One region of the Streptomyces sp. NPDC091282 genome, then DNA from elsewhere that is predicted to be linked to it. Evidence: riboswitches for the same ligand, from Rfam matches in the RefSeq annotation. Region 1 holds a riboswitch; the other holds the start of a gene.
The links. A riboswitch is a leader RNA that binds a small molecule or an ion and turns the genes downstream of it on or off. The one in region 1 is predicted to bind cyclic di-AMP.
Positions count from the first base shown of each region.

Region 2: another riboswitch for cyclic di-AMP. It lies ahead of ACIQOE_RS09915 (peptidoglycan DD-metalloendopeptidase family protein); the one in region 1 lies ahead of ACIQOE_RS20075 (C40 family peptidase).

Region 1 is NZ_JBIVUX010000004.1:234,024-239,644, reverse strand. Features, by position in the region: gene ACIQOE_RS20085 (ATP-dependent Clp protease proteolytic subunit) at 11-643, shown strand; gene ACIQOE_RS20080 (hypothetical protein) at 651-959, shown strand; cyclic di-AMP (ydaO/yuaA leader) riboswitch at 1,291-1,504, shown strand; gene ACIQOE_RS20075 (C40 family peptidase) at 1,508-1,981, shown strand; gene ACIQOE_RS20070 (ATP-binding protein) at 2,015-2,473, opposite strand; gene ACIQOE_RS20065 (helix-turn-helix transcriptional regulator) at 2,686-3,546, shown strand; gene ACIQOE_RS20060 (DUF397 domain-containing protein) at 3,556-3,783, shown strand; gene ACIQOE_RS20055 (8-amino-7-oxononanoate synthase) at 3,843-4,970, opposite strand.
Region 2 is NZ_JBIVUX010000002.1:616,346-621,966, forward strand. Features, by position in the region: gene ACIQOE_RS09895 (helix-turn-helix domain-containing protein) at 1-171, opposite strand, end outside; gene ACIQOE_RS09900 (GNAT family N-acetyltransferase) at 170-721, shown strand; gene ACIQOE_RS09905 (TetR/AcrR family transcriptional regulator) at 752-1,333, shown strand; gene ACIQOE_RS09910 (SGNH/GDSL hydrolase family protein) at 1,378-2,163, opposite strand; gene ACIQOE_RS09915 (peptidoglycan DD-metalloendopeptidase family protein) at 2,403-3,332, opposite strand; cyclic di-AMP (ydaO/yuaA leader) riboswitch at 3,337-3,497, opposite strand; gene ACIQOE_RS09920 (alpha-galactosidase) at 3,806-5,621, opposite strand, start outside.

The DNA of each region.
Region 1 (5,621 bases):
GGGGTACGTCATGACCCGACCGTCCGCCCGCCACGTCCTGCCCGAGTTCACCGAACGCACCGGCGCCGGGCAGCGCACCCTGGACCCGTACGCCAAGCTGCTGGAGGAACGGATCGTCCTTCTGGGCGCACCCGTCGACGAGATCTCGGCCAACGACGTCATGGCCCAGTTCATGTACCTGGAACACGCGGCCCCGGACCGGGACATCTCGCTGTACATCAACTCCCCCGGCGGCTCGTTCAGCGCCATGACCGCGATCTACGACACCGTCCAGTACGTCACCTGCGACGTGGAGACGATCTGCCTGGGACAGGCCGGGGCGTCGGCCGCGGTGCTGCTCGCGGCCGGCACCCCGGGCAAGCGGTACGCGCTGCCGGGCGCGCGCGTCGTGCTCCAGCAGCCGTCGCTGCCGGAACCGGTGCAGGGCCGGCCGAGTGATCTGGTCATCCGGGCGGCGGAGTTGGAGCGGACACGCGCGCTCCTGGAGGAGATGCTCGTCCGGCACACCGGACGGACACCGGACCGGGTCCACCGGGATCTGGAGCGGGACCTGGTGCTGGACGCGCAGGAGGCGCTGGCCTACGGGCTGGTGGACCGGATCGTGCCCGGCCGCAGGCGCTCGCCCGGCCAGGACGCGGGGTGAGCGGGGGATGCCGCCTCCCGAACTGCCGCCGCTGCCCGCGCTGACCCGCGCCGAGGGCGAGCTGATCGACCGGTACCTGGACGTGGTCGACCTGCTGGGCCGTATCAACCCGGCGCAGAACGAGGACACCTACCGCGGGCTGCGCGCCGCGCAGGCGCTGGTGCGCGCGGCGGCCGAGCTGCGCGACGCCCTCGCCCTGATGCACCGGCGGGGCGAGACGGAGCTCCACGGGGACACGCTGGCACGGGCCTTGCGGGTGCTCGACGGCGAGCGCCGGACCGCGCGCGTCGCACTCCCGCCCGACTGCGTACCGTGATGCCCGCCGACGTCCGGTGGGACGCGTCCGCCCTCCGGCCGGGGCCGAGTTGAAACGACCCAGTGGAGTTACGGCTGTTCGGCCGAGTGCGGCGTGGTTTTACCTGACCGCCGGGGCCGCTCAAGATGCGCGCACGGAGGGGCTCTCGGAGGGCTTCGGTGCAGGTCCGGGGCTACGTACGGCAGTTGACTGGTATTCGAACACACCCCTGTCCACCCGAACGGGTGGGTGGTGAGTAACCCCACAAATCCCCGATTCCGTTGGGATTTTCGGACACGCGTAAGTGAAGATCCCTGTCTGACGACAAGCCCCCGCCACAGCGGCGGGGCGATCCGTGCGGACGCCGAGTCCTGCCGCCGCCCGGATGACCGGTCGACGGAAGTGGATCGGCAGGAGTGGAGGACCCGAGCACGACGGGTCGCCGGCACGGTCGCACCATGACCGGGCCGCGCAGCCCTTGGGGTGAAGCCGTGGCGACACGGCCGGGCAACTTCGCCAGCCCGAATCCGACAGGTCATCCTTCACAGGCGGCTGACGAAGGGTTGCGCATGACTGCGCTCAATCGTGTCCCGTCGCTGATGGCACGGGCCGGCACGGCCTCGGCGCTCACCATCGCCGCCGTGGGCGGCTCCATCGTGATCCCTGGCGTCGCCGCGGACGCCTCGGCCGCCACGATAGCGACCAGGGCTCTTCAGGTAGCGGCCTCGAAGAAGGGGTCGCCCTACAGCTGGGGTGCCACCGGACCGAACCGGTTCGACTGCTCCGGGCTGACGCTGTACTCGTTCAAGAAGGCGGGCAAGAAGCTCCCGCGTACGGCGGCCCAGCAGTACAACAGGACCCGTCACATCTCGGCCGGCAGCCGCAAGGCCGGGGACCTGGTCTTCTTCCATTCGGGTTCCAGCGTGTACCACGTCGGCATCTACGCCGGGAAGGGACGGATCTGGCACGCCCCGAAGACCGGGGACGTGGTGAAGCTGCAGAAGATCTGGACGCGCAGCGTCTGGTACGGCCGGGTCAGCTGACCCGGCCCGCGGTCGGCCGGCGGGAACTCGGGGCTACGGTTCCTGCCGGCCGGCCGTGGTGACCGTGCCGGCCGGGACCGTCCAGGGCAGTTCGATGAAGACGGTCTTGCCGCCTTCCCGGGTGGGGCGCACCCGGAGCTTGCCGCCGCACTCCGCGGTGAGCCAGCGGATGATCACCATGCCCCGTCCGTTGTCCTGCTGGACCGCGGCCGGGAGTCTCTTCGGGAAGCGCGGATGGCTGTCGGTGACGCCGATGCGCAGCTGTTCGTCCCGGTCCAGGACGAGGTCCAGCGTGAAGGTCGGCGACTGCCCGAAGGTGTGCTGGACCGCGTTGGTGGCGAGTTCGGAGACGATGAGGCGGATGGTGTCCGCGGTCTCCGTCTCCGGCGGCAGACCCCATTCCGCGAGGGTGCCCAGCGCGTAGGAGCGGGCCACGGAGACCGAGGCGGGATCGCTCGGCAGAGTGATGGATGCTTCCAGGTGGTCTGCCATGGCGACGTCGTCCCTTTCCCACGGGACCGTGGTCCGACACGGTGCGGATGGTTCGAGTACGGTCCCGGACTGGTGCTTCTCCGCCAGACTGCCATTGCCGGGACGGTCAGGGGAGCGATCCACCAAGATATGCATATATCTGTCGCTCGATGCGGTGAACTCTGCGACCCCAGAGCGTATTCGGGCGGCCCGGAAGGAGTAAGGAGTAGCCCATGCAGAACGGTCCCGCGGTGCGCCGCCGGAAACTGGGTGCCGAGCTGCGCTCACTGCGCACCGGTGCCGGCCTCACGAGCGGCGAGGCCGCCCGTCTGGTGGGCTGGCACCAGTCGAAAGTGAGCCGGATCGAGACCGGCGCCAGCGGTGTGAAACCGGCCGATGTGCGGTTACTCCTGGACGCCTACGGCGTGGTCGAGGGGCAACTGCGGGAGTTGCTGCTGGTGTTGGCGGGGTCGGAGGACACCGCGGGGCGGCACCACTGGTGGCACGCCTATCGCGGCGTACTGCCGCCCACCTACCGGGATTTCATCAGTCTGGAGTCGCAGGCCGGCGCGATGCGCACGCTGGAGACCTCGGTCGTGCCGGGGCTGCTGCAGACCCCGGAGTACGCGCGTGCCGTGACCAGGGCGGCCGTGGACGGGCTCGACGACGAGGCCCTGGACGCCCTCGTGGAAGTGCGGTTGGCCAGGCAGGACGTGCTGCGCAACCGTCCGCCGCTGGAGCTGAGCGCGGTCCTGGACGAGGCGGTGCTGCGCCGGGAGGTCGGCGGTCCTGGCGTGATGGCGAGACAGCTGGAACGGCTGCTGGAGGCGGCGCGGTTGCCCCAAGTACGGCTCCAGGTGCTGCCGTTCTCGGCCGGAGCCCATATCGGCATCACCGGCCCTTTCGTAATCTTCTCATTTCCGAGCACTTCTGATCTGGATGTTGTTGTTCTCGACCAGTTGACGAGTAGCCTCTACCTCGAACGGAAAGAAGACCTCCAGACCTACACGGAGGCCTTCAACACCCTTCAGATCCACGCCCTTTCGCCCGAGGACTCGTTGGATTACATCGCCGGGATAGGTGACGGCGCGTAAGGAGGCACCATGACTGCACTGCCTCGGAACGTACCTTCAAGTGCCGATCTGCACGGACTGCGGTGGCTGCGCAGCAGCTACAGCACCGGAGCGAACAACTGCGTGGAGACGGCACGGCCGCGCTCCGGTCGGCTGACCGGACTGCTCGCCGTGCGCGACTCCAAGGACCCGGCCGGACCCGCGCTGCTCTTCTCCCCCGGGAGCTGGGCGGGTTTCGTGTCGGCGCTCACCTGCTGATCGGTACGTGACCCACTCCGTATCCGCATTCGGTCAGGACCCGGCCGTGTCACGCCGACTCATGGTCGTGTCTCACCGATCACCTGTACAGCGCGTTCGATCTCGGCCCCGGAGAGGTCCGCACGGGCGGTCAGCCTGAGCCGCGACACGCCGTCCGGCACGGACGGCGGGCGGAAACAGCCCACGGCCAGGCCTGCCGCACGGCAGGCGGCCGCCCACCGCACGGCCCCCTCCGGGGACGGGGCCCGCACGGAGACCACCGCGGCGTCCGGACGCACCGCTTCCAGACCCGCGGCGGTCAGCCGTGCGTGCAGTTCGGCGGCGACCGCACGGGCCCGCTCCGCGCGTTCGGGCTCCCGGCGCAGCAGCCGCAGCGCCGCCAGCGCCGCGCCCGCCGCGGCCGGCGCCAGGCCGGTGTCGAAGATGAAGGTCCGGGCCGCGTTCACCAGATGGTCGACGACCCGTGCCGGGCCGAGCACGGCCCCGCCCTGGCTGCCCAGCGACTTGGACAGGGTCACCGTGACCACCACGTCGTCGGCGCCGGCCAGCCCGGCCGCCTGCGGCGCGCCCCGCCCGCCGTCCCCGAGCACGCCCAGCCCGTGCGCGTCGTCCACGAGCAGCCCGGCACCGCGCTCCCGGCACGCCTCGGCCAGCGCGGCCAGCGGCGCCGCGTCGCCGTCCACCGAGAACACCGTGTCGCAGACGACGACGGCGGGCCCCTCGTGCGTCCCGAGCGCCTTGCGGACGGCGTCCGGGGCCGCGTGCCCGACGACCTGCGTGGTGCCCCGGGCCAGCCGGCAGCCGTCGATCAGGGAGGCGTGGTTGAGCGCGTCGGAGACGATCAGGGAGCCGTGCGGGCCGAGGGTGGTGACGGCGGCGAGGTTGGCGGCGTAGCCGGAGGAGAAGACCAGGGCCGCCTCGAACCCGCAGAAATCGGCCAGCTCGCGCTCCAGCTCGGTGTGGAGTTCGGTGGTGCCGGTGACCAGCCGGGAGCCGGTGGAGCCGCCGCCCCAGGTCCTGGCCGCCGCCGCCGCGCCCTCGGTGACCTCGGGGTGGTGGGCGAGGCCCAGGTAGTCGTTGCTCGCCAGGTCCAGCAGCGGGGAATCGGCGGGGCGGGGGCGCAGGGTCCGTACCAGTCCGGCGCGGCGGCGGAGTTCCGCCTGTTCGTCGATCCAGCCGAACGCCATGGCTCCTCCGGTGATTTTGTAGGCAGTGAACAGACCCTAGCGGGACGATCTGCCACCCACTGTGTGGCAATACCCACAGCCGGTATTGGCAGGCAAGGAAAATGTCCAGGTCAGAGGCTATATCATGCCCTGGACTGAAGATCGTCTCCCACAACACGGACCAGCCGCGCGCTCAGGCGGCGCCGATTTGAGGTCAGTGGCTGCTACTGCGCGAGCGCAAGGCAAATCGCCTACAACCGGTGCACCACCAGCAGCCCCACATCAGGAACGTGCCAACCGTCCGGGAAGCCATCAAGGCCGTCCTGCACCGGCCCGTACAGGCCGCGAGGCACAAGCCTGCGAACAGTGACCCTGCGAGGCCCGGACGAGCCCTGACGCTCACCGGGGCGCTTCCGTGTCTGCGCCCAAGTCAGCACAGACCATCTGTGTCGTCGTGCTCTTCGCCGACTGGGAGTGGCCGACGGTCGTCCCCGGAGTCCTCGCTGTAGATCACCGCGGAGGATGCTTCTCGGAAGTTGAGCGTGAGCTGCTCTTCTGCCAACGGCGTACCGCCATAGACATCTTCGAGTTCCGGTGGTGTCCATGAGGATGTGTTTTCCTGCCACCGGGCCGGACGCGACAACGCCGCTGATCGCCGAAACCCCCAGCCCG
Region 2 (5,621 bases), on a different contig from region 1:
GGCGGTGGGGCTGCTCTCGCCGCGTTCGACGCGGCTGATCATCGCCGGGGAGACGCCGGAGGCGTCCGCGAGCTGCGCCAGGGTCCAGCGGCGGCGTTCCCGCTCGGTGCGGACCCGGGCGGCGATCCGTGCCGCCAGGGAGTCCGCCGCTCGATCTACTATGTTGGACATGAATCCAATATACGAGAGAAGCGGGACGGTGACGGTCCGCCCGGCGCGGCCCGGTGACGCGGAGGCCGTGCGCGCGATCCGCAACGACGCGATCGAGCACTCGACGGCGCTGTGGACCTCGACCCCGCAGTCTCCCGCGGAGGCGACGGCCTGGCTGGCCGCGCATCTGGCGCGCGGCTCCGCGTTCGTGGCCGAAGCCGACGGCGAGGTGGCCGGATTCGCGGTGTACGGCCCGTGGCGCGAGCTGGACGGCTACCGTTTCACGGTGGAGGACTCGATCTACGTCCGTGCGGAGCGGCACGGGCTCGGCGTCGGCTCCGCGCTGCTGGCGGCCCTCGTCGCGGCGGCGCGCGAGGCCGGCCACCACGTCATGATCGCCGGCATCGAGGCGGAGAACACCGCGTCGGTCCGGCTGCACCGGCGGTTCGGCTTCGAGCACGCGGGGACGGTGCGGGAGGTGGGCGTCAAGTTCGGCCGGCGGCTGGATCTCACGCTCATGCGCCTGCCGCTGGACCGGGACGGCAACACGCCCGGGGGCAGGACCGATTAGGGTGACCGCGTGGCGAGAGTGCGGTTGAGCGTGGCCGAACGGCGTGAGGAACTGCTGCGTGCGGCCATCGAGCAGATCGAGGCGCGGGGTGTGGCGGCGGTACGGATCGCCGACGTCGCCTCGGCCCTCGGCGTGAGCAATGCGCTGGTGCTGTACCACTTCTCGACGAAGGAGAAACTGGTCGCCGCCGCCTTCGCCTATGCCGCCGAGGACGACCTGGCCCATCTGCGCAAGCTGCTGGGCCGCCGCACCTCAGCGTCGCGCCGGCTGCGGGCGGCGGTGCGCTGGTACGCGCCGACCGGGCAGGCCAAGGGCTGGCGGCTGTGGATCGAGGGCTGGGCGGTGGCGCTGCGCGAGCCCGCCCTGCGGGACGTGGCCAAGCAGCTGGACCAGCAGTGGAAGGCGGCCATCGCCGAGGTCGTCGCCGAGGGCGTGGCCGCCGGCGAGTTCCGGTGCCCCGACCCCGCGGCCGCGGCACTGCGGCTGACCGCCCTGCTCGACGGGCTCGCGGTGCAGCTCACCTCCTACCCGGGCGCCCTGTCGCGCGCGCGGGCGCAGGAGTGGGTCGACGAGGCGCTGGCGCGCGAGGTCGGGCTGGACCAGGACGGATGAGGGGCGGCCCGCGCGCGGGCCGCCCCTCATCCGCTTCCGTGACCTCAGGCCACGGAAGCGATCCGCATCCTGATGTCGTCCGGGGACAGCGCCCCCTTGGCGGTCACGTGGTCGCCCGAGGACTCGCCGCGCAGCCGCCGGCCGATCCACGGCACCAGGTACTCACGGGCCCAGTGCACGTCGTCGCGGCGGATCTCCAGGGTGCCGCGGGGCGGCAGCGGCGGCCACGGCTGGTCCGGGTCGGCCGGCACGTCGAGGCCGAGCACCTGGCCGGCCCGCAGCGCCACTCGCGTGTGCCCCTCGGGAGACAGGTGCAGCCGGTCGCCGTCCCAGGCCCGCCGGTCCTGCACGGTCTTCAGGGACCACAGGTCGAGCACCGGGCAGCCGTACCGGTCGGCGACGGCGCGGACATGGCCGTTGTAGGTGGCGATCTTGCCGCGCAGATGCTTGAGGACCGGCACCCCGCGGGTGTCGAAGCCGGTGGTCACCAGGACCGTCCCGACGGCCTCGGTGAGCCGGGCCACGGCCCGCTCGAACCGCTCGGCCACCTCGTCGGGGTCGGTGCCGGGGCGGATGATGTCGTTGCCGCCCGCGCTGAAGGAAACCAGGTCCGGGGCGAGTTCCACGGCCCTGGGCAACTGCTCCGCCACGATCTGGTCGAGCAGCCTCCCGCGCACCGCGAGGTTGGTGTAGTCGAAATCGCCCTCGGGCCGCCGGTCCGACAGCAGGACCGCGAACCGGTCCGCCCAGCCGACGAACGCCCCGTCGGGGCCGGGGTCGCCGACGCCTTCGGTGAAGCTGTCCCCCACCGCCACGTACGACCCGATCACTGATGCCTTGTCACTCTTCGAATCGTCTGCCACGTCGGGTCATGATTCACCTCGGACTGTGACCTACGCGACCGTAATAAAGGGTTGACGACCGGTGAGATAAGACACTTGTAAATAGTCGACCAAGCCAGGAATAAGCCTCTGAGCAGGGGCGTTGAAGCGTCGATCGCCCGAAGGCCGGACCCGGGGATCAGGGGTCCGGCCTTCGGAGTGCGTGGCGCCTCGCAGGTGTCGACGGGTCAGCCGACGGTGACGCCCTTCGAGCGGAGGTAGGCGACCGGGTCGAGGTCGGAACCGTAGTCGGGGGTGGTCCGGATCTCGAAGTGGAGGTGCGGGCCTGTGACGTTGCCGGTGGCGCCGGAGAGGCCTATCTGCTGACCCTCGGTCACGGTCTGGCCGACCGAGACGGAGAGCGCGGAGAGGTGGCCGTACTGCGCGTAGTGGCCGTCGGCGAGCCGGATGACGACCTGGTTGCCGTAGGCGCCGCCCCAGCCGGCCGTGACCACCGTGCCCTCGCCGACGGCCTTGACCGGGGTGCCGGTCGGGACGACGAAGTCGACCCCGGTGTGGTAGCCGCTGGACCACATGCTGCCGGCGACGTGGTAGCGGGTGCCGAGGGTGCCGCCGGTCACCGGGAGGGTGAAGCCGGAGACGGCCGTCGCGGAGTTGTCCGAGGAGGAGCCCGGGTCCGAGGACGGTGCGGCGGGGGTGTCGGACCGGGTGGGCGCCGGAGCGTCCGGCCGGGAGTCCCGGCTCGGGCGGTCGGGCGCGGCGTGGCGGCCGCCGAGCGTGAGTTCGAGACCGGGGTGGATCAGCGAGGGGTTGGCGCCGACCGCCTGCCGGTTGTCGGCGTAGAGCCGCTGCCAGCCGCCGGCCACGTCGTGCTCGTCGGCGATCTTCGCGAGGCAGTCGCCGGAGACCACGGTGTAGACGCGGTGCGTGGAATTCCCGGTGCCGGAATTCTGGGCGGCGGATTTCCGCGCGGCCGTCTTCGCGACGGTCGGAATCGACTGCGCGGCCTTTTCGGAAACGGTCTGCGTGGTGGCCGCGTGGGCGCCGGTGGCACCCATGAGCGGCAGGGCCAGCGCGGCGCCGCCGGTTCCGGCGACGGCCATCGAGCGCGTGAGGCGCGGGGACTTGGGACGGCGGTGCTTACCCTTCGCGGGCATGACGCATTCCTCTCCGGCGCCTGCGAGGTGAGCTGTCGGGTTCGGGCTGGAGCTGCCCGGCCACGCGGGAAGACGTGGCTACACCCCTAGCCGTCCCGGGAACCGGAACAGGCGGTCATACCTGGTGGGTCCCCCGCTCCTGCCGGGCACGGGTGAGTGTGTGTGGGGACTCCGGTCGGCGGCAGGATTCGGCGTTCCGTCCGGATGCGTGGTGAACGTAAGCGAGCAGGAGGGACGTGAACAAGAGCCCGGTTCCGTCCGTCCTGGTTTCACTTGATCCGTTATGGGAATTCCCGGTCACTCTCCGTGAATTCCCGGCTTTCGCGCACCCTCAATCCCCGGGAAAGCCACCGGAATTACGTGAGCATGACGCACGACGGACGGTCACGAATATGACGCTCCTCACGCACGTCCCGCCACGTCCGTCTATTCCATAACTAGTACGAACGAAGGCGCCACTTCGGACATAAGACTCAGATCCGGCGCAACCTGACAACCGTCGCATCCAGGTCGCCGCGCAGTTCCGTGCGCAACCCGTGGTGCAACAGCACGGCGCCGCGGAGTATTTCGCCCGTCTCCCGGTCCTCGTACGAGGCCGCCGGGTCGAGCCCCTGGAGCCGCAGGGCCGGCATCGGCTCGCCGTAGCTCTGGGCCTGGAGCCAGGCGAGCACCACGGTCTCGTCGCCCAGGGTGTACTGCACCGCGCTGAGCCCGCCGGCCGGCGGCCGCAGCCGGAACTGGTCGCCGCGCTGCACCAGGGGCCGGATGTCCTTGTAGAGCTCCACCCAGCGGGCGGCCTCCGCCAGCTCGTCCTCGGTCCACCGCGAGAGGTCGCCGCCGATGCCGAGGGCGCCCGCCATGGAGCTGACGAAGCGGAAGCGCAGGCTGCTGACCCGGCCGTTGAGCTGGTGGTTCGGGCTGTCGGTCACCCAGGCCGACATCACCCGGGCCGGATGGATCTGGCTGAAGCCGTGCTGGATGGCGAGCCGGTCCAGCGGGTCGGTGTTGTCGGAGGTCCACACCTCGTCGGTGCGGCTCATGATGCCGAGGTCGATCCGGCCGCCGCCGCCCGAGCAGGACTCGATGGCCACGTCCGGGTGGGCCGCCCGGATCCGGTCGATCAGGGCGTACAGCCCGCGGACGTGGTCGACCCACAGCCGCTGCGGGTACGGCTCGCCGGGCCAGCCCGCGTCCGTGAAGCAGCGGTTGAAGTCCCACTTCACGTAGTCGATCGGAGCGCTGGACAGCAGGGTGTCCAGCTGCTCCCACAGGTACTCCCGGACGTCCTCGCGGGCGAGGTTGAGGACGAGCTGATTGCGCAGTTCCGTGCGCCTGCGTCCCTGCTGGAACTGCACCCAGTCGGGGTGCGCGCGGTACAGGTCGCTGTCCGCGTTGACCATCTCGGGCTCGACCCAGATGCCGAACTGCATGCCGAGGGCGTGCACGTGGTCCGCGAGGGGCTTCAGGCCCTCGGGGAAGCGGTCCGGGTTGGGCGTCCAGTCACCGAGGCCCGCGCGGTCGCTGGTCCGGGCGCCGAACCAGCCGTCGTCGACCACGAACAGCTCGACGCCGATCGCGGCGGCCCGCCGGGCGAGGACGGCCTGCTGCTCCTCGGAGATGTCGAAGGTGGTGGCCTCCCAGGAGTTGAACAGCACCGGCCGGTCCCGCTCGGCGTCCGGGATGACGTACGCGCGCTGGTAGGCGTGCCAGGCACGGCTCGCGCCGCCGAAACCGCCCTCGCTCCACAGGCCCGCGAAGACCGGGCTGGTGTACGACTCGCCCTCGGCCAGCATGAGCAGGCCCGAGTCGTCGTAGCCGGCGCCGCCGGTGATCTGCACGCGCGCGTCGGGCAGTTGGGCGACGGCGATCCGCCAGGAGCCGGACCAGCCCAGCGCGCAGCCCCAGACCTCGCCGCGCTCCTCGGTGGCGTCGGTGTCGAGGGCGACCCAGGGCAGGTGCTGGTGGCCGGTGTGGCCGCGGCGGCTGCCGATCACCTTCTCGCCGTAGGTGAGCGGGGCGCGGGTGAGGCGGGACTCGGCGGCCCACCGGCCGTGCAGCTGGGACAGGCGCCAGCCCTCGCGGTCCGGGAGCGTCCAGGCGGCCGGGTCGGCCCGCAGCAGCTCCAGGGGCGCGTGAGCCCGGTTGTCGACGGTGACCCAGCGTTCGACGACGTCGCCGCGCATCCGGTAGTGCAGGGTGAGGAGGATCCCCGCGTCCTTGAACCGCAGCCGCAGTCCGTCACCGTCCGCGCCGGTGCCCTCGTCCGTCTCGTACGACTCGAAGGTCCAC